One region of the Arthrobacter sp. B2I5 genome, then DNA from elsewhere that is predicted to be linked to it. Evidence: riboswitches for the same ligand, from Rfam matches in the RefSeq annotation. Region 1 holds a riboswitch; each other region holds the start of a gene.
The links. A riboswitch is a leader RNA that binds a small molecule or an ion and turns the genes downstream of it on or off. The one in region 1 is predicted to bind S-adenosylmethionine.

Region 2: it holds a riboswitch for S-adenosylmethionine, as region 1 does, so the genes downstream of both, QFZ60_RS06700 (aminotransferase class V-fold PLP-dependent enzyme) here and QFZ60_RS13790 (homoserine O-acetyltransferase) in region 1, are expected to answer to the same signal.
Region 3: it holds a riboswitch for S-adenosylmethionine, as region 1 does, so the genes downstream of both, QFZ60_RS00565 (DUF1737 domain-containing protein) here and QFZ60_RS13790 (homoserine O-acetyltransferase) in region 1, are expected to answer to the same signal.

The regions. Positions count from the first base shown of each region.
Region 1 covers NZ_JAUSYF010000001.1:2,925,339-2,932,371, forward strand. Annotated here, with positions in the region: gene mmsB (3-hydroxyisobutyrate dehydrogenase) at 19-939, opposite strand; gene QFZ60_RS13775 (LysR family transcriptional regulator) at 1,075-1,983, shown strand; gene QFZ60_RS13780 (zinc-binding dehydrogenase) at 2,000-3,142, opposite strand; gene QFZ60_RS13785 (MFS transporter) at 3,152-4,534, opposite strand; gene QFZ60_RS13790 (homoserine O-acetyltransferase) at 4,699-5,814, opposite strand; SAM riboswitch class IV at 5,827-5,942, opposite strand; gene QFZ60_RS13795 (bifunctional o-acetylhomoserine/o-acetylserine sulfhydrylase) at 6,044-7,033, opposite strand, start outside.
Region 2 covers NZ_JAUSYF010000001.1:1,410,223-1,417,255, reverse strand. Annotated here, with positions in the region: gene rsrA (mycothiol system anti-sigma-R factor) at 1-37, opposite strand, end outside; gene QFZ60_RS06725 (sigma-70 family RNA polymerase sigma factor) at 34-807, opposite strand; gene QFZ60_RS06720 (DoxX family protein) at 1,084-1,632, shown strand; gene aroA (3-phosphoshikimate 1-carboxyvinyltransferase) at 1,639-3,021, shown strand; gene QFZ60_RS06710 (ribosome small subunit-dependent GTPase A) at 3,011-4,126, shown strand; partial or broken gene hisN (histidinol-phosphatase) at 4,171-4,984, shown strand; SAM riboswitch class IV at 5,137-5,250, shown strand; gene QFZ60_RS06700 (aminotransferase class V-fold PLP-dependent enzyme) at 5,288-6,706, shown strand; gene QFZ60_RS06695 (class I SAM-dependent methyltransferase) at 6,808-7,033, shown strand, end outside.
Region 3 covers NZ_JAUSYF010000001.1:130,636-137,668, forward strand. Annotated here, with positions in the region: gene QFZ60_RS00545 (HNH endonuclease signature motif containing protein) at 1-157, opposite strand, end outside; gene QFZ60_RS00550 (DUF1905 domain-containing protein) at 298-615, shown strand; gene QFZ60_RS00555 (O-succinylhomoserine sulfhydrylase) at 612-1,820, opposite strand; gene QFZ60_RS00560 (rhodanese-like domain-containing protein) at 1,821-2,231, opposite strand; gene QFZ60_RS00565 (DUF1737 domain-containing protein) at 2,228-2,503, opposite strand; SAM riboswitch class IV at 2,517-2,632, opposite strand; gene opgC (OpgC domain-containing protein) at 2,859-5,324, shown strand; gene QFZ60_RS00575 (hypothetical protein) at 5,457-5,711, opposite strand; gene QFZ60_RS00580 (TetR/AcrR family transcriptional regulator C-terminal domain-containing protein) at 5,935-6,639, shown strand; gene QFZ60_RS00585 (pyridoxamine 5'-phosphate oxidase family protein) at 6,681-7,033, opposite strand, start outside.

The DNA.
Region 1 (7,033 bases):
GCGTTGCTTGCGGCGGGGCTAGTTGGCGGACGGTGCCGGGTGGGCGGTTTCGAGTGAGCCGTCCACGAGCTTGATGATCATTGAGCAGTCCTTGCCGGCATCACCTGAGTCGATGAGGCGCTGGAACAGTTGCTGGACGTGCCTGCCGATCTCCAGCGGTGTGCCGGTATCCTCGGCCGCGCTGATGGCCAGGCCAATGTCCTTGTTCGCCAGCTCGGTAGTGAAGGTGGGCGCGAAGTCATTGTTCGAAGCGGCGGTGGGAACCACACCCGGCACCGGGTACCAGGTCCGCAGCGCCCAAGAGTCACCCGAGGAGACCGAGGCAATGTTCCAGAAGACCTGCTTGTCCAGGCCCAGCCGGTCTGCGAGCACTGCACCCTCTGCGGTGGAGGCGAGGTTGATGAAGAGCATCAGGTTGTTGCAGATCTTCGCGGCCTGCCCGGTGGTGGCGCCGCCGGTGGGGATGATGTTGGCCGCCATGGGGCCAAAGTAGCCCGTGGCGTCCGCCACCGCGCCCTCTTCGCCGCCCACCATGAACGTGAGGGTTCCTGCCTCGGCCCCGCTCATTCCGCCCGACACCGGGGCGTCCACGAAGCGGAAGCCGGCGGCAGCAGCGGCGCCGTGCAGTTCCTGCGCCGAGGCGACGTCGATCGTGGAGGAGTCAACCAGCAGCGTGCGGGTGTCCGCGTGCGCCAGCACGCCGTCCGCACCCAGGTACACCGCGCGGGCATGTTCACCCTTTGGCAGCATGGTGAACACGGCGTCTGCACCGTCCACCGCTTCGGCGATGCTGGCGGTCCGTTTGACGCCGCCTGCCTCAGCCGCTGCCAGGGCGGTGGGATTGAGGTCGAAACCGCGGACATCGTGCCCGGCCTTCACCAGGTTCACGGACATGTGGCCGCCCATGTTGCCCAGGCCGATCCAACCGATAACTGCCATGCGTAAGCTCCTTTGCTTCCATTCCAGCCTTGCTGCCGGCATGTCTGTGTCAACGATCACACCCTGTTAGAGTGCAATCAAGGGGAAAAATTACAGAGACCATGTGCATTGCTGCACATCGATGGAAGGACCGGCGTGGACCCCAGACGGTTGCCCAGCCCCGACGACCTGCTCATCCTGCTGACGGTTGCACGCCTGGGCCGCTTCAACGCCGTGGCGGAAACACTGGGGACAACCCACACCACCATTTCCCGACGCATCCTCGCCCTGGACAAGCAGCTGGGCGGCCGCACCCTGGAACGGAGCCCGCACGGCTGGGAACTGACGCAGCTCGGCGCCGCCGCGGTGGAGGCGGCAGAGACAATCGAGGCCACGCTGGGCTCGCTGTCCGGCCTGATCAGCCAGGACCAGAGTGCCCTGGCCGGCCTGGTCCGCGTCGCCACGACGGACGGCGTGGGGGCCGTCTTCGTGGCCCCGTCGCTGGTGCGGCTCCAGCAGCAGAACCCGCAACTGAACGTTGAAATGCTCAGCGCCACCCGGAAAGTCAGCCAAAACCGGTCGGGAGTGGACCTGGAAATTGTGGTGGGACGGGCCGAGGTCACCAGCGCACAGACCATCTTCCTGAGCAACTACTACCTGCGCCTTTACGCCAGTTCCGCCTATGCCGCCCGGAATGGCCTGCCGGAAAGGCTCGACGACGTAGGGCAGCACGGGTTTGTCTCTTACGTGGAGTCCGCACTCCAGGTGGCGGAGCTGGGGCCGCGCTGGTCATCGGAGCTTCCCGTGCCCAGGACAAGCTTCCAGGCCACCAGCGTGTTCGCCCAGGTGGAGGCGGTACGGCAGGGCGCGGGCATTGGGCTGCTGCCCAACTTCATGGTGGCGGAATCCGACCATTTTGTTCCCGTCCTGGCCGCCGACTTCGAGCGGCAGCTCCCTATCTGGGCCGTTGCCCGCCCGGAGTCGCTCCGCTCGGCCCCAGTGCAGGCCGTGATCGGGGCACTCAAAGAGGAGATGAAGGAGCGCGCCGGGCTGCTGGCAGGTTAGGCCGGCCTCGAAGGGCTCAGGCCTGGAAGAGCCGCCGCACCACCTGCCCGGATGCCAGCGCATCAAGGCCCTCGTTGATCTCACTCAGTGGCCGCGTGTCCGTGTGCAGCAACTCAACGAGGAGCCTGCCCTCCCGCCAGAATCCGAGGTATTTCGGGATGTCGCGGGAGGGCACGGCATCCCCCATGTAGGAGCCCAGCAGCCGTTTTCCCGCTCCGGCAAACTGCAGGGCGGGTACCGTCAACTGGGCGGACGGATGGGGCAGGCCCACCGAGACCACGGCACCTCCCCGGGTAACCTGCTCCAGGCAGGAGGCAATGACGCCCGCCGAGCCCACGGCCTCGATGGCAACGTCCACGCCGTCACCGGAGGCTTCCGCAATCAGCCGGGCCGCGTCCTCCGGAGTTCCCACCGACGTGGCCCCGGCGTCGCGGGCCAGCTGGTGCTTGCCCTGGTTTGGATCAATGGCAATCACGCTGGCTGCCCCCGCAAGGCGCGCTGCCATGACGGCGGACAGGCCCACCGCGCCGAGCCCGAACACTGCCACGGACTGGTCGGGACCGACTCCGGCTGTGTTGAACACCGCACCCATTCCGGTGAGCACGGCGCAACCAAACATCGCGGCAACCGTGTCCGGGACGTCGTCGTCAATCACCACCACCGATTCCCGGGCGACTACCGCGTAGTCGGCAAAGGCCGAGACGCCCAGGTGGTGGTTGATGCGCTCCCCCGCCGGCGTCCGCAGCAGGGCCGGCCCGTGCAGCAGGTCTCCGGAGCCGTTGACCTCCGCTGCGCGGTGGCATAGGGCCGGCCGGCCGGACAGGCAGGCCCGGCATTTCCCGCAGCTGGGCACGAAGACCAGCACCACGTGGTCGCCCACCGCCACGTCGGCCACAGCTTCGCCGACGGACACCACCCGCCCCACGGCCTCGTGGCCCAGGGCCATGGGAAGCGGCCGGACGCGGGAACCGTCCACCACCGAGAGGTCCGAATGGCACAGGCTGGAGTAGGTGATGGCAACACCAAGCTCACCGGCCCGCGGCTCCGGCTGCTCCAGTTCCTGCACCAGCAGCGGGCCGGCATCGGAGTAGGTCCGTTTCCCGGGTCCGGCCCCCGGGGTGGGGGCCGGAACGGTGGAGTATAGGACGGCGGCTTTCATGGGAACCTGCTACTTCTTGTTGGCGGCAAGGAGGTCGGCGGTGCCCTGGGCGTCGGCGGCGTCCACGTCGTGCAGCGAGATGCCGCGGGTTTCCTTCAGGAAGAAGACCGCGACGGCGGTAATGGCGCAGGCGATCAGCAGGTAGACGGCCACGGGGACGGAGGACTTGTAGGTGCCCAGGAGCGAGGCGGCGATGATCGGAGCCAGCGAACCGGCCACGATCGAGGTCACCTGGTAGCCCAGGGACACCCCGGAGTACCGCATCCGCGTGGGGAACATTTCCGCCATGATGGCAGGCTGACCTGCGTACATGAAGGCGTGGAACACCAGCCCGATCATGATGGCGGCAAGGATGATGGCATCGTTCTTGGTATCCATCATGGGGAAGGCGAAGAAGCCCCAGGTGGCACCCATGACGGCGCCGGCCATGTAGACGGGTTTACGGCCAAAGCGGTCCGACAGCTTGCCGACCATGGGCACCACCGCGAAGTGCACGGCGTGGGCCAGGAGCAGCAGGAGCAGGATGCGGGTGGTGTCGGCCTGCACCACGGTCTTCAGGTAGGTGATGGAGAACGTGACCACCAGGTAGTACAGGATGTTTTCCGCGAAGCGCAGGCCCATGGCGGTGAACACGCCGCGGGGGTAGCGCCGGAAAACTTCGGCCACACCGTAGCCCTTGTGGCCGGCCTCGACCTCCTTGCGGGCCTCCAGGAAGATGGGTGCGTCGTTGACTTTGGTCCGGATGTAGTAGCCGATCAGGACGATCACCGCGGACAGCCAGAACGCCACGCGCCAGCCCCATCCCAGGAAGGCGTCCTGGGTCAGCGTGGAGGACAGGATGAACAGCACGGCCGTGGCCAGCAGGTTTCCGAGCGGCACTGCAGACTGCGGCCAGCTGGCCCAGAATCCGCGGGACTTGCTGGGGCTGTGCTCGGCCACGAGGAGGACGGCGCCGCCCCACTCCCCGCCGACGGCAAAGCCCTGGGCAAACCGGAGCACCACCAGCAGGGTGGGAGCCCAGTAGCCGATCTGCTGGAAGGTGGGCAGGCAGCCCATGAGGAAGGTGGAGACGCCCACCAGGATGATGCTCAGCTGCAGTAGCTGCTTCCGGCCGAACTTGTCGCCGAAGTGGCCAAAGACGATCCCGCCGATGGGGCGGGCCACGAAGCCGACTGCGTAGGTGAGGAAGGCGGCGATGATGCCGTCCAGTTCGGTGCCGGCGTTGGGGAAGAAGGCCTTTCCGAACACCAGCGTGGCGGCGGATGCGTAGAGGAAGAACTCGTACCACTCCACGACGGTTCCGGCCATGGAGGCCGTCACCACCTTCTTGAGGCCTGAGGCCTTGACGTCGGTTTCCTCTGTACGCCTTGCGGCGGAGCTTTCCGTACTCATGTGAACTCCTTCAGCGTCGTCGTCGACACCACGGGGACCAGTCAATGGCGGCCGGATGTGATGCACACCACGAACGCCGGATTCGATTGAGTATGGTCTGCCTGCCGTGCAACCTCAACGCCGATTAGTGCAGAAGGCATCTGCAGGAATGCACATGCGGGGCCTCAGGCCAGGAAGGTGCCCCTCAGCTGGCTGCCCAGCTGGCCGATTTCGGTCAGGAACCCGTCGTGCCCGATCGGGGCCCGGATGACGTGCACCTCGACATCCCCGGGCAGGGCCTGGGCCAGTTCATGGGATTGGGACGGAAAATAGAGCCGGTCGGAGTCGACGGCGGCAACGAGGAAGCGTGCAGTTGACCTGGCCAACGTCTCTGCGAGGCTCCCCCGGCCCCGGCAGATATCGTGGCTCATCAACGCTTCGGTCAGGGCAATGTAGCTGTTCGCGTCGAAGCGCTTCACGAGCTTGTTGCCCTGGTGGTCCAGGTAGCTTTCCACCTGGTAGCGGCCCCGGGCGGCCAGGACTTCGCCCTTCAGGGGCGACTCGGTCGCCTGCGGTGACCGGCCGAAGCGGCCTTCCAGCTCGGCTGCGGAGCGGTACGTGATGTGGGCGATGCGCCGGGCAAGGGCCAGGCCGTCTTCCGGGCTGGGACCGCCGTAGTAGTCGCCGCCGTTGAAATTCGGATCCTGCCGGATGGCCAGCGTCTGGGCCTGCGCGAAGGCGATCTGCTCGGCTGTGCTTGCGGCCCCCACGGCGATGACGGCACAGCGCTGCACCCTCTCCGGGTAGGTCACGGCCCATTCCAGGGCACGGGCGCCGCCCATGGAGCCGCCCAGGACGGCGAACCAGCTCTTGATGCCCAACTGGTCTGCCAGCCGGGCCTCCGCCACCGTGCTGTCCCGCAGGGTGACGAGCGGGAAACGGGAGCCCCAGGGGGATCCGTCCGGGGCGGCCGACGACGGGCCCGTTGATCCGTAGCAGCCGCCAACAATGTTGATGGACACCACGAAGAACCTGTCCGTGTCCACGGGCGCGCCGGGACCGGCCAGCTGTTCCCACCAGCCTTCCTCGTCGGTGTCGCCACGGGTCACGTGGGTGCTTCCGGTCAGGGCATGCTCAATCAGGACGGCGTTGCTGCCGTCCGCGTTAAGCGTGCCCCAGGTTTCGTAGGCCAGCGTGACGTCCGGGAGGTAGCCGCCGGCTTCAAGTTGCAGTCCCCCAATGGAGGCGTAGCGGACGATTCCGTGTTCGGGGATGGTGGTTCGGGCGACGGTAACCGTCATGGCAAGACCTCTTCTACGCGCTTGCCCGCCGTCATTTGACCGGCAGGCCAGGTCCTCACCCGGGGCACCCCACCGCGGATGGAGGGTTGCCGGCCAGCAAGCCGGGGCTGTCACTGGCACTCATGACCTGGTTCGAGTGTACGAAACACCCCCCGTTCCAAGCCAAGAGTGTGACTGGTTGTGACTTCCCGGCTTGCCGGCGGCACTCACTGCAGCCCCGGCTGTTGTCTTATGCCGCAGCGCCCTTGGCTGCGCGGAAGCCCGCTTCCAGGTCAGCCAGAATGTCATCGATGTGCTCCAGGCCAACGGACAGCCGGACCAGTCCCGGGGTCACCCCTGCCACTGCCTGCTGCTCCGGCGAAAGCTGGCTGTGGGTGGTCGACGCCGGGTGGATGACCAGGGAGCGGACGTCGCCGATGTTCGCAACGTGGGAGTGCAGTTCAAGGGCGTCGACGAAGCGCTTGCCCGCCTCCGCCCCGCCGGCCAGGTTGAAAGCCACCACGGCACCCGTCCCCTTGGGCCCGTACTTGCGGCCACGTTCGTACCAGGGGCTGGAGGGCAGCCCCGCGTAGGCGACGGATTCGACGTCGTCCCTTCCTTCCAGCCAGCGCGCCACTTCCGTGGCGTTGGCAACGTGGCGCTCCACCCGCAGGCTCAGTGTTTCCAGGCCCTGGGAGATCAGGAAGGCGTTGAAAGGGGACACGGCCGAGCCGAGATCGCGCAGCAGCTGGACGCGGGCCTTGAGAATGTAGGACAGGTTGGCCCCGAGGGCGCCGCCTTCTCCGAGGTCCCGCGCGTAGACCAGGCCGTTATAAGTGGGGTCCGGGGTGTTGAAGCCGGGGAACCGTTCAGGATCCTCGCTGAAGTCGAATTTTCCGGAATCGACAATGACGCCGGCAATCGCCGTGCCGTGACCGCCAAGGTATTTAGTGGCGGAATGGATCACGATGTCGGCGCCCCACTCGAGCGGACGGATCAGGTACGGGGTGGACAGGGTGTTGTCCACGATCAGCGGCACGCCTGCCTGGTGGGCCACCTCGGAGATGCCTTCGATATCCAGGACGTCCTGGCGGGGATTGGACACCACTTCGCCAAAGAAAAGCTTGGTGTTGGGCTGGACGGCGGCGCGCCACTGGTCCAGGTTGTCGGGATCGTCCACGAACGTGACCGAGATGCCGAACTTCTTCAGGGTGTGGGCGAACAGGTTGTACGTTCCGCC
Region 2 (7,033 bases), 1.5 Mb from region 1:
TGTCATCGCAATCGCCCAATCCCTGGCAGTCGCTCATTTCCTGTTCTCCTGTGCTTTGCTTCCTGCCGCATCGGTGGCGTCCGCGGCCGTTTTGAATCCCCGCTCGGCGGCGTATTCCGCGAGCATGTCCCGCAACATTCGCCGGCCGCGGTGGAGCCGGGACATCACAGTGCCGATGGGCGTATTCATGATGTCTGAAATTTCTTTGTAGGCGAAGCCCTCCACGTCGGCGAAGTAGACCGCCAGCCGGAACTCCTCCGGAATATCCTGCAGCGCCCGCTTCACGTCCGAATCGGGAAGATGGTCCAGCGCTTCCGCCTCGGCCGAACGCAGTCCGCTCGAGGTGTGTGATTCCGCCCGTGCCAGCTGCCAGTCCTCAATGCTGTCCGAGTTGGACTGCAGGGGCTCGCGCTGCCTCTTCCGGTAGAGGTTGATGTACGTGTTGGTCAGGATCCGGTACAACCAGGCTTTCAGGTTTGTACCCGGCTTGTACTGGTGGAAGGCCGAAAACGCCTTGGTGTAGGCCTCCTGCACCAGGTCTTCGGCGTCGGACGGGTTCCGCGCCATGCGCATGGCAGCGGAATACAGCTGGTCGACGTACTGCATGGCGTCCCGCTCAAAACGAAGGCGGCGTTGTTCGTCGCTCTCTTTGGAGACGTCCAGGGTACTGTCCTCGGTGTCCGCAGCAGCGGTCACCGAATCAGCGCCTGCTTTTCCCGCAGGCACAGGCGCGGAGCCGGCCTTCCCGTTCACTTCGCCGGGGGTAGCCTCATACATGGCCGCAACGGCCGGATCCAGGGTGTTCATTGCCTTCAAGTCTACTGTCAGGCTCCCTGCCCGGGGCATGCCGTACTCCGGGGGCTCTGAGGCCAGCTTGTCCACTGCCACCGGGCCCGCCTGTCTGGTTCCGTCCAACACCTTCCCCAAGGGCCAACTCCGCTCTGTATCGGGTGAATGATCGTCGGGCCCCATGTCACGGACCCGTTTGCCATAACCTGCTCCCACGGGCAAATATTCCCCAAAAGTGCAAGACTAGGACCGACTCCGCCGCTCGCCGCGGCTCGTCCATCCAGGAGGAAATCCATGCCCTTTGTCCGCACCCTCGCACGGCCCATGCTTGCCTCCAGTTTCGTTCTTGCCGGACTGGATAAGCTCAGGAACGCCGACGACACGGCACAGCAGCTCTCACCGCTGCTGCGCAAGGCCGCAGCAGCGCTCCCGTTCCAGGCGAACGAAAAGACCCTTGCCCGGGTTATCGGCGGCACGCAGGTGGGTGCCGGCGTCCTGTTCGGCCTTGGCAAGTTCTCCCGGCTCTCGGCCGGTCTGTTGACGGTGATTTCGCTCCTGAACACCTTTGTTGAGTGGCGCAGTGCGGACATCAGCAGCAAGGAAGGGCGCGAAGGCCGCCGGAACCAGCTGCTCAAGAACCTCTCGCTGAGCGGCGGCGCCCTGCTCGCTTCCGTGGACACCGCGGGGAAGCCCGGCCTGGCCTGGCGCGCCGAGCACCTGGCGGCCGATGCCCGCAGGAATGCATCGCACCTGGCAGCCGACGCCCGCAAAACCACCACCAAGAAGCTGAACAAGGCGGACAAGGCCGTGCGCCGCGCCGTCGAACACGCCACGGGAGCATAAGCACGAATGACCGCAGCAGCTGCCACCCGGGACGGCTCCGGAACACCTGTCCACCATTGGGCCGCGCCTTTCGCATCGCGGCCCGTTGACGCCACCGTGACGGTGCCCGGATCCAAATCCCTGACCAACAGGTACCTGGTCCTGGCGGCCCTCGCGGACGGCCCGTCCCGGCTGCGCGCGCCCCTGCATTCGAGGGACTCGGCGCTCATGGTCGACGCGCTCCGGCAGCTCGGTGCCGTCATCACCGAAGTGCCCGGGGACGGCGCTTTTGGGCCTGACCTGGAGGTGGTACCGCTGCCGGCGGCAGCGCCCGCCTCCCTGGCCAGGATCGACTGCGGACTCGCCGGCACCGTCATGCGGTTCGTCCCGCCGCTGGCGGCGCTCCGCAAGGGAGCCAGCGTATTCGACGGCGACCCCCACGCCCGTAAGCGGCCCATGGGAACCATCATCGAGGCCCTCAAGGCCCTGGGCGTGGCCGTATCCGCCGAGGACGGCAGCGCGCCGTCGTCGCTTCCCTTCACGGTGGACGGCAGCGGCGCAGTCCGCGGCGGCCACCTGGTGATCGACGCCAGTGCCTCGTCGCAGTTCGTCTCCGCTCTCCTCCTGGTAGGGGCGCGGTTCGACGAGGGCCTGCACCTGGAACACGTGGGCAAGCCGGTCCCCAGCCTGGACCACATCAACATGACGGTGGCCGTCCTGCGCGGCGCCGGCGTGTCAGTGGATGATTCCGTCCCCAACCACTGGGTGGTGGCGCCGGGTCCCATCCGCGCCTTCGACCAGCGGATCGAACAGGACCTGTCCAACGCCGGGCCATTCCTTGCGGCGGCCCTTGCCTCGCGGGGGACGGTCCGGATTCCCAACTGGCCGGCGGAAACCCAGCAGGTGGGAGACCTTTGGCGCGCAATCCTGGCCAGCATGGGCGCCACGGTGACCCTGGCTGACGGCGTCCTGACCGTCACCGGCGGCGCGGAGATCAAGGGCGGTGACTTCGCGGACACCAGTGAACTGGCACCGACGGTGGCAGCCCTGTGCGCCCTTGCCTCCGGACCTTCCCGGCTCAGCGGGATCGCCCACCTGCGGGGGCATGAGACGGACCGGCTCGCGGCCCTGGTGGCGGAGATCAACCGGCTCGGCGGCGACGCCGAGGAAACCAGCGACGGCCTGGTGATCCGGCCCGCCCCGCTGCATGCCGGCGTCGTGCACAGCTACGCGGACCACCGCATGGCCACGGCGGGTGCCATCCTGGGACTCGCGGTGGAGGGCGTCCAGGTGGAGGACATCGGCACCACCGCCAAGACCATGCCGGACTTCCCACAGCTGTGGGCCGGCATGCTGGCCCAGGAAGCGGGGTTCGCAGCCGGACCGGAAGGGCGCGTCAGTGGCGCGTAGCACTGGTTCCTGGGACGAATCGGACGTCCGCATCCGTCCCAGCAAGAAGGGTTCCCGGCCACGCACCAAGGACCGCCCCAGCCATGACGACGCCGTGACCGGACGGATCATCACGGTGGACCGCGGCCGGTATACCGCAGTGGTGGACGAGGACTCGGAGAACGAGCGCGTTGTCATTGCCGCGCGCGCCCGGGAACTGCGCCGCTCGCCAGTGGTTGCAGGCGATTTCGTGTCACTGGTGGGGGACGTGTCCGGCGCACCGAACACGTTGGCCCGGCTGGTGAAGATCCAGGACCGCCACACTCTCCTGCGCCGCAGCGCCGACGACACCGACCCCATTGAACGGGCGGTGGTGGCCAACGCGGACCAACTGGTGATCGTGGTGGCCGCGGCCAACCCGGAGCCCCGCACGGGATTCATCGACCGCGCACTGGTGGCCGCCTACGACGCAGGGATCGAGCCAATCCTGCTGGTCACCAAGGCCGACGTCAAAGACCCCGCGGAACTCCTTTCCAACTACACCCACCTGGACTTCCCGGTCATCATCAGCCGGACAGCCGATGCGCAGGCATCGGGCATCGACGCCCGGTCCGATGACGGCCTCTCGGCGCGGCTGGACAGCGCGGCGGTGGCTGCCCTCCGTGACCACCTGGACGGCAAGGTCACCGTGATGCTGGGTCACTCCGGTGTTGGGAAGTCCACCATGGTGAACGCGCTGACCGGCGCCGAGCGGGCCACCGGCGGAGTGAACGCCGTGACCGGACGCGGCCGCCACACGTCGTCGTCCGCCCTTGCCTTGCGGCTGGCGGATGCGCCGCCCGGCAGCTGGATCATCGACACCCCCGGCATCCGCTCCTTCGGCCTGGCGCACGTGGACCCGGACCGGATCCTGCGTTCCTTCCCGGACCTCTCCCCCGGCATCGAAAACTGCGAACGCGGCTGCAAGCACACGGCAGCCGCGGTGGACTGCGGCCTTGACGACTGGGTGGCGGGCGGACACGCAGGTCCCACCGGGGCTGCCCGTCTGGCGTCCCTGCGGCGGCTGCTGGGTGCGGATCCACGGATGGAAGCACAGGAAACCAAGGAGCTCGGCAGCGTCAACTGACGCGTTCTCCCGGCAGAACCGTTTGCAGACGGTAGTTTGGAACCATGATCCAACCCGCTTCGAGCTACAACGATGACCTGCGCCTGGCCCATGTCCTGGCCGACTCCGTGGATGACCAGACGATGAGCCGCTTCAAGGCCCTGGACCTCCACGTTGAGACCAAGCCGGACCTGACGCCGGTCACCGACGCGGACAAGGCCGCCGAGGAAGCCATCCGCGGCCAGCTCTCCCGTTCCCGCCCCCGCGACGCCGTCCTGGGCGAGGAATTCGGGAGCACCGGCCACGGTTCGCGGCGCTGGATCATCGATCCCATTGACGGGACCAAGAACTTTGTCCGCGGCGTTCCGGTGTGGGCCACGCTGATCGCCCTCGTGGATGAGGGCGAGCCGGTGGTGGGTGTGGTCAGTGCCCCGGCCCTTGGCAAGCGCTGGTGGGCGGCGAAAGGCATGGGCGCGTACATGGGAAGGTCCCTTGCCGCCGCCACCCGGCTCCGCGTCTCCGACGTGTCAAAGCTTTCCGATGCCTCCCTCTCGTACTCCAGCCTGGGCGGCTGGAAGGAACGCGGAAACCTTGACGAGTTCCTCGGCCTGACCGAGGATGTCTGGCGGACCCGGGCCTACGGCGATTTCTGGTGCGTACTGCATGGTGGCCGAAGGCTCGGTGGACATCGCCTGCGAACCGGAGCTGAACCTCTATGACATGGCGGCCCTGGTGCCGATCGTGGTGGAGGCCGGCGGCCGGTTCACGTCCCTGGAAGGCGAGGACGGCCCGTTCGGCGGAAACGCCCTGGCCACGAACTCAATCCTGCACTCGGAGGTCCTGCACCGCCTGAACCCGTATTTGGACGACCTGCTGTAGCTGACGCCCTTTCCGCAAAAAAGCGAATAATGCGACGCCGGACACCTTCCTGGGGAGGTGTCCGGCGTCGTTTATTCGGCTGCACGTAATAAACGCCTTAACAATCGCCGCGGCTTCAATCCTGGCCGCCCCATGTCCTACGCTTTTAGGCAGGTCACGAGTGCCAGCGCAAAACCCCGGTTTGCTGGCCGGCAACCCTCCATTCGCGGTGGGGTGCCCCGGGTGACGACCAGGCCGGTCCGGAGCGGATGCGGCAAGCGCGGATTCCCCCATGGCGGAGTCCTGTCATCAAGTGAGGTCTCTGTGACAACTGCCACCGTCTCCCCCCAGCCCGTCATTGCCGAAGCCGCCGTCCCCAACGGACGCCGCGCCGCGGCCGGCCGGCCGCTCGCCGCCGTCACCGGCGCTGAAATCCAGGCACCGCTGATTTCCGGCGGCCACGTGCGGTACGCCAACCTCGATTACGGCGCCTCCGCCCCGGCGTTGTCCGTGGTGTCGGCCTACCTTAACGAGATCCTCCCCTACTACGCGAGCGTCCACCGCGGGGCAGGATACGCATCCCAGATCAGCACCTCCGTGTATGAGAACGCGCGCAGCATCGTCAGGGATTTCGTCGGCGGCCGCGCGGATGATTCGGTCATCTTCACGCGCAACACCACGGATTCACTGAACCTGCTGGCCGGTTGCCTGCCGGTAACGGACGGCCGGCACGACGGCGAAGTGCTCTACCTGGACATCGAACACCACGCCAACCTCCTGCCGTGGCAGGGTGTCCCGCACCGCAGCATCGTCGCCGCGGACACCATCACCGGCACCCTGGAGGCTCTTCGGGCCGAACTTGCACAGGGCGGCGTCAGCCTGCTTGCGGTCACCGGAGCCTCCAACGTCACCGGCGAAATCCTGCCCATCCGTGCCCTGGCCGCGCTGGCCCATGAGCACGGCGCACGGATTGTGGTGGATGCCGCCCAGCTCGCCCCGCACCGCCGCGTGGACATCAGCGCGGACGACGTCGACTACCTCGCCTTCTCCGGCCACAAGCTGTACGCGCCCTTCGGCGCCGGCGTCCTGGTGGGACGCCCGGACTGGCTGGACGCCGGCGTCCCGCACCTCGCAGGCGGCGGCGCGGTCAAGGAAGCCAGGCTCGACGGCGTCAGCTGGGCCACCGGGCCGGCGCGCCATGAGGGGGGCTCACCGAACGTCCTCGGAGCCGCCACACTGGCCCGCGCCACCCAGGTGATTGCAGGCTTGGACCAGGAACGCTGGCATGCCCACGAGTCCGCCATCCGTTCCTTCCTGGTGGAGGGCCTGCAGGGGATCGACGGCGTCACCGTCCACCAGATCTTCAAGGACACCAACCCCGAAACGGACACCATCGGCGTGGTCAACTTCTCCGTTGAGGGCTACGACGCCGGACTGGTGGCGGCCTACCTCTCGGCAGAGCACGGGGTGGGACTGCGGGACGGCCGATTCTGCGCCCATCCCCTGCTCAAGCGCCTGGGCCTGCCGTCCGGTTCCCTCCGCGCCAGCTTCGGTGTCGGTTCACGCCTGGAGGACGCCGAACGCCTGCTCGCCGGCATCCGCGCCCTGCGGAGCAACGGTCTGGGCTGGGATTACGTGGTGGACGCCGGCCGCTGGGTGCCCGCCAATGACACCCGCACCTACCCGCACTGGGCACCCAACACCCCGGGCACCGCCGGCGCCGCGCCCTGCATCGACGACTGACACCCCGCCCAACCCCTGCCGCCCAGGCGATCGATCCGGCGGCCGGGAGGATGCGGTAAATTCGAAAGGTACCGCAGGATGCCAGGTGAAGGAGGCCACGCGTGGTTCGGGGTGGCCCCAAGCTTGATCACGGACGGCGCAGGGAACTGGGGCAGAGCTTCCAGGACGGCGGCAGGCACTACCAGCGCGTCCGGCCCGGCTACCCGGAAGAGGTGGCCCGGTGGCTGGTGCCCGCCGATGCCCACGATGCCCTCGACGTAGGCGCCGGAACCGGAAAGTTCACCGCTTTGCTGCTGGACATGGGACTGCACGTCACTGCCGTGGACC
Region 3 (7,033 bases), 2.8 Mb from region 1:
GCCGTTCCAGCCGGAGCTCGTACCGCCGCTGCAAAACGTCTACGTCAGCACCAACCCCGGCGGCCAGGAAATTATCCTCAGCAGCAAGCGCGTCGAGGGCGGCAACGGAGGCATGAACGCCCTCCAAAACCACCCCGCCACCGCTGCTGATTCCCATAAGAGCATCTTCCAACGGGGGTCTGACAATATGAGGGCGCGAAGCCCGCCGTCTGGAAAGGCCCTGAAACTTGTGCCCGTCTCATAGCTGCAGCGGCGAAATCTGTGGCACGTGCGGGGGCGGCGTGCCATACTCGGCGCGTGACGCCGTCGTATTCCTTCAAAACCGAACTCCGGCTGTACCCAGGCGAAGCCGGCTGGCACTTCCTGACCCTGCCGCCAGAGGTGGCGGATGACATCCGCGCTCTAACGGCAGGGGCCAGCAAGGCATTCGGCTCCATTAAAGTGCAGGCCAAGGTGGACGGCCACGCGTGGCAGACGTCGCTGTTCCGCGACAGCAAAAGCGCGTCCTACCTGCTCCCCGTCAAAAAGGAAATCAGGGACAAGGCGCACCTCAAGGACGGTGACAGTGTGCAGGTCCAGCTGGAAATCGGGACGGACCATTCCCGGCCCGGCTAGACCTGCTTCAGGGCCTGTTCCAGGTCGCCGATCAAATCGTCAACATCCTCAAGGCCCACGGAAAGCCGGACCACACCGTCAGTGAGGCCAATGGCGGCACGTCCCTCCGGCCCCATGGCGCGGTGCGTGGTGGTGGCAGGGTGCGTGATCAGGGACTTGGAATCGCCGAGGTTGTTGGAGATGTCAATGATCCGCAGCCCGTCCAGCAGCGCGAAGGCCGCTTCCTTGCCGGAGCGCCCGCCGGTGGAGGCGAGCTCAAGGGTGAGGACGGTACCGCCGGCGCTCATCTGCCTTGCGGCCAGCTCATACTGAGGGTGGGATTTGAGCAGCGGATACTTCACCCAGCTCACGGCGGGCTGTTCCTCCAGCCACTCCGCGAGCCGCAGGGCGGTGGCAGCGGAATGGCTTACCCGCAGGCTCATGGTCTCCAGGCCCTTAGTGAGAACCCAGGCGTTGAACGCGGAGAGTGCCGGCCCGGTGTGGCGCATCAGCTGCTTCACCGGGCCGTCGATGAACTCCTTCGTGCCCAGGATGGCGCCGCCCATCACCCTGCCCTGGCCGTCGATGTGCTTAGTTCCCGAGTAGACGATCACGTCCGCGCCCAGGTCGCCGCAGCGCTGCAGCAGGGGAGTGGCAAAGACGTTGTCCGCCACCACGGTGGCCCCGGCGGCGTGCGCAAGCTCGCTGACCGCGGCGATGTCCACGATCTCCTGCATGGGGTTGGACGGGGATTCGAAGAAGACGGCGGTAGTGGGCTGGGAGAGGGCCTCGCGCCACTGGTCCAGGTCCGGACCATCCACGAAGACGGTCTCCACGCCCCACCGCGGGAGGATCTCGTTCAGGATCACAAAGCAGGACCCGAAGAGCGAACGGGCGGCCACCACCCGGTCCCCGGCAGCCAGCAGGGCACCCAGGGCGGTGAACACCGCGGACATGCCCGACGCCGTCGCAAAGCACGCTTCGGTGCCTTCCAGCAGGCGCAGCCGCTCCTGGAACGTGGCCACGGAAGGGTTGCCGTAGCGCGAATAGACAAAGCGCTCGTCCTCGCCGGTGAAGGCCCGTTCAGCTGCTGCAGCGGATTCGTAGACGAAGCCGGAGTTCAGGAAGATGGCCTCGGACGTTTCCTGGAAGTTGGTGCGGTCCAGCCCGCCGCGGACAGCCTGGGTGTCAGGGCTCCATCCCGGGGCGTCTTGATTGAAGCTCACTTAGTTCTTTCCGAGGTTGGTGGGCAGGCCGCGGTTCTTCCAGCCGTTGACGGTGCGCTCACCGTAGCGGTCCGGCTCGCCTTCAAAGCCCTCCAGCACGTTGTAGGAGGTGAAACCGGCCTGTGTGGCGGCGGTGGCAGCGGCAACCGAACGGGCGCCGGACCGGCACAGGAACACCAGTTCAGCGGACGGGTCCTCCGGCGCCTGCTCCTTGAGGTCCTTCACGAAGTCTGGGTTGGGGATGCCGCCGGGGAAGGTCCACTGGATGAAGAGGGGATCGTTGTCCGTGGCCTTGGTGTCCGGGATGCCGATGTGGGCCCATTCGCCCTCGGTGCGGACGTCCACCAGGATGGCTCCCTGCTCCAGCTTTGCCCATGCTTCCTGGGGCGTGAGATCTCCCGCGTAGCTCATGCGTGGCCCTCGCCGTCGAACTCGCCCTCAAAGTCTGCGTCCAGCTGATCCACCGCGGTGGCCACCGCTGCGTCGGCGGAGGCGATTGCTGCCGGAAGGACCACTGCCTGCGCCACGATGACACTGCTGCCGTTGAAGGTGGCTGCCGGGCTGCCGTGCAGGACGTAACCGTCAGCCAGCGCAGCCGAGATCCGTTCGCAGAAGGAGCGGTCGTCCGGGCCTGTGATCAGGCGGTAGGACAATTTTTCGTCAGGGGCGGGTGCGTCGGACACGACGGATCTCCTTCTTTCACGCTTGCAGCTCGAATCGGTCGATATGCCGAGTACTCACCTGAGGCACCCCGCCGCGAAAGGGAGGGTTGCCGACCGGCCAGTCAGGGCTTCACACCGGTACTCATTACTCCCCAAAAACGTAACACCTGCCGCGCCGGGCCGCACGGCCGCCGTCGTCATGTTCCGTAATTGAGCTGCGCCGAGGGAAGTTGCAGCGCCCGGGGACGGTCCGACGGCGGACATCACCGCAGGTGGGCCGCCTGCCGCGCGCTGTCAGCAGCCGCCGGGCCGATAAAGTTCTTACCGGGGCGCCGCCGGCGTCATCAGGGCAATGAGTACCGGGGGGCTTCTCACCATGCGTGCAGTCACATCGCACCACCACGCCGCAACCCGCCGGAACCATCGGCACCCGATCTGCGCGTTTCTGGCCGCGGCCCTCATTGGGCTCATGGTCCTGCTGGCCGCTGCTCCGTCGCATGCGGCGGAGGCTGCACCGGAGAAGGGAAAGCCCTGGCTTGGTGCCGTGCTCGAATGGGGCGAGGACACCGCCGCAGGCTTCAGCGGCAGGCTGGGCGCCCGCCCGGCCGTCTTCGGCCACGACATCACCATTCCGTACCGCGATTCCGAACGGAATGACATCGATGGCTTCCTTCAGCAGGCCGGAGCCGAAGGCACCCACGCCCTGCTCACGGTAAAGCCATCGGTGCCGCTGGATCAGCTCGGCGCACCCGAGGCAGAAGCGTTCGCCAAGCAGGTGCGCGGCCTCGCCGCCGGCTTCAAGGGGCAGCTGCTGATCCGGTTTGCCCCGGACATGAACTCAAGCTGGGTGTCCTGGGGCCAACAGCCTGCCGCCTACCGTGAGGCCTTCCAGGCGGTTGCGGCAGCGTTCAGGAAGTACGACGGCGGCCCGGCCGCCATGGTGTGGGCGCCTTACCTGGGCAAGGACTACCCCTTCGACCGCAACCGGGATGCGCCGCAGCCGGGAAGCGAGGGCTTTACCCTCCTGGACACGAACGGTGACGGGGCCTGGGACGGAAGCGACAGCGCCTACGCGCCGTACTACCCGGGCGATGACGCCGTGGACTGGGTGGGGCTGGCTGCTTATCACGATGACACCGCCGGAGGTGCCGCCGTCAACACCGCGCCGCGGGCCGGCGAACTCCAGGAGATGCTGACGGATTCCGGCAATGAGAACTTCTACGGCACCTATTCGGAAGGGCACAGGAAGCCCTTCCTGCTTCAGACCGCGGCCTTCTACAGCCCGGCCTCGGGCGGGGCGTCCGAGGCGGAGATCAAAACCGGCTGGTGGGACCAGGTGGTAACAACTGCCACGTCCTCCGGTTTTGCCGGGACTGCCGCCGTGGTCTGGGACGAGCGCACCAGCACCAGGGATACCGGCGTGGCAAGCATCAGCTGGCTGCTTACGGGACAGCCGGAGATCGCCAAAGCGGCCCTGGAGAGACTGAAGGCAGCACCAATCGTTACCGGTCCCGTCTCCGACGTGGCCTCAGGAAGCACGTACGTCAGGGCCAACACCCTCCCGGGGGCCGCCGCCTGGTCTGTCGCTGCCGCCATGGTGATCCTCCTGGCGGCCCTGTGGCAGATTCCCCGCCGGATCGACGCTGCCACGGCCTGGAGCTACCGGGATCCCTCCACCCGGGATTCGCGCGTGGATCTGCTGCGCGGAGTGGCCATCGTCTTTGTGGTGGTGAACCACCTGGGCATGGCCTCGCTGTTCCAGCTGCTCACCCAGGAGGCCGTGGGCTTCGTGTCCGGCGCGGAACTGTTCGTCCTGTTCTCCGGCCTGGTGGTGGGCATGGTGTACGGGCCCAAGGCCAAGGAGGACTTCGGACGGGTAGTGGACCTCACCACGCGCCGCGCCGGCAAGCTCTACCTGACGGCACTGGCTGTTCTGATCGGCGTCTTCCTCCTGTCCCTGCTCCCGTTCTTCCATACCGAGGCCCTGACCACATTCGTTGACCAGGGAACCGGTGGAGCCGGGCATACCGGATCCGGCCGGACCTATGACCTGTACGCCGGCATGTCATCGCTGTTCCAGTTCCCCGTCCCGCCCCAGGTGCTCCCGGCCATCGTGCTGCTGCAGTTCGGGCCCTGGCAGTTCAATGTCATGGGGCTCTATGTGGTGCTTTTGCTGGCCAGTCCGCTGATCCTCGCGGCGCTGAACCGCGGCAAGGCCATCTGGGTGCTGGTTGCGACGCTCAGCGTATATGCGGTGGGGGCCGTGACCCGGTTCCGGATCCTGCCCTCGCAGTTCGAGGACTCCTTCCCGCTGCTGGTGTGGCAGGTGCTGTTCGTGCTCGGGCTGGTTGCGGGTTACCACCGGCGCAGCATCACGGCGTGGCTGTCCCGGCACACTTGGGCGGTAGTTGCGTGCACCGCGGCCGCATTCGCGCTGGCCTTCCTGTCCTGGGGCAACCCGTACCTGGCCAACAGCTACGATGTCCGCCTGGCGCTCCTGCCGGACGCCTCCTACCGGGCCATGTACGACGCCTTCTTCTCCCGCACATACCTGGCCCCGGGCCGCCTGCTCAACGTCCTGGTCCTGGTGGTGGCGTCCTACGCGTTCCTCAGCGCCTACTGGAAACCGGTGGAGCGGCTCCTGGGCTGGTTCCTGGTTCCGCTGGGCCGGGCCACGCTTTACGTGTTCATCATGCACGTGGTGCTGATCGCCGTCGTGGCCAATATTCCGGCGCTGCAGCAGCAAAGCATCTTCCTGAACACCGCCGCCTACGCCGTGGTCCTGGCGCTGCTCTGGGTGATGGTCCGCACCAGGTTCCTGTTCCGGATCATCCCTACCTAGCGCCGGGCCAGCCCGGGCTGCCGCCCTGTTTCCAGCCAGGGCGGGCATGAAAAATGCTGCGGCACGGTGTGCCACAGCATTTAATCAGGTACCACTGGTTGTCCGGTGGCCTTGTGCTAAAACCGGGAGGGCTCAGACCAGTCCGGGGTAGCTGGTAAGGATGTAGTCGGCAGCGGCAGGACCCTTCATGCGAAGGCCGTTGCGGCGGGGCGAAATCCGGTGCTTCATGGCTGACCAGAAGCTGTCCTCGGTGCCGGGCGACTGCTGGTTGATGAAGCACCAGCTGGTGTACAGCCCGTAGAGGCGGTCACGGTCCAGGCTGGAACCTGAGGCGTGGTCGGGGTAGGTGGCTTCGTTGAGAAAGAGATCGAACTGCGAATGTGCCATGATGGCTCCCCTTCGCTAAGTGCTCGGCGCCGCCGTTCGGCTACAGCAGCAAAACCCAATGTCCTGCACGTGGCCATCGGATTTATAGGTTGAGTCCCCCTGAAATGCAGTGGGCCTCAGCGTTGTCAGCGCCTGTCTACGATGTAGACTGTACTAGTAGACTACAAGTGATGCAACCGTCTCGATTTATTCGGGACACCACCTCCACAGCTAGGACAACGCCATGGATGCCCCGCGTGCTTCAGGCCGCACACCTGTCAAGGCAAGGTTGAGCAGGGAAACCGTGCTGGCCAAGGCCCTCGAACTGGTTGATGCAGAAGGGCTGGACGCGTTGACCATGCGGCGCCTGGGGCAGGAGCTTGGCCGGGACCCCATGAGCCTCTACCGCTACGCCGAGAACCGGGCCGCGCTCCTGGACGGGGTTTCGGAGCTGGTCCTTGACCAGCTCCCGGTGCATCCCGAGGACCCGGACTGGAAAGCCCAGCTGCGGAACATTGCCCATGACCTGCGGATGCTGGCGCTCGAGCATCCCAACGTTGTCCCCCTGCTGGTGACCCGGCCCCTGTCCACGCCGCTGGGGCTGCGCCCGCTGGGCACGCTGCGGCCGCTGGAACAGATCCTGACCCTGCTCGCGGCGGCAGGATTCGAACCGGCGGATGCGCTCCATGTCTACCGCGCCTACTACGGCTTCCTCTACGGGCACATCCTGAACGAACTGCAGGAGTACGTGGTGGACCCGGAAGAGAACGAAGTACTGCTGCGCCTGGGGCTCCACCGCCTGCCCGCAAAGGAATTCCCCCGGCTCCGTGCCCTGGCGCCGGCATTGGCAGAGTACGACGGCGCCAGGGAGCTTGACCAGGGACTCACCATCCTGCTGTCCGGGCTGGAAACGCAGCTCTCGCGGCAGGTGGCAGGTTCCAGCGCGTGACAGCAGCGTCCGCGCCAAAGGCGCGGGTTATGGCAGCGGCGCTATTCGAATGACGCCCGGCGCCGGTCCTGCGCGCGGGTGTTCCAGACGTCCGGCCGGTTCACCTGGAACCTGCGTCCGGTCAGTGCCTTGGCGTTCAGCCTGACGTAGTTTGCCTTTTCGCCCGGCTGCCAGGGCTCCAGGCCCAGGCCGTCCACGGCATCCTTGACGGCCTGGTCCTCGACGATCTCGGTATCGCCCCGCACCACCACGCTCCAGGCCAGTTCGGTGGCGGGATCATAGCCGTCGATTTCCAGTGCGGCGGGCCGCTCCATCCTGGCGCCCCAGAGCTTGGACCCGGGTGCCGTGCGGAACACGATGCTGCGCAGGTGGACAACGTAATTCACGGGAAAGA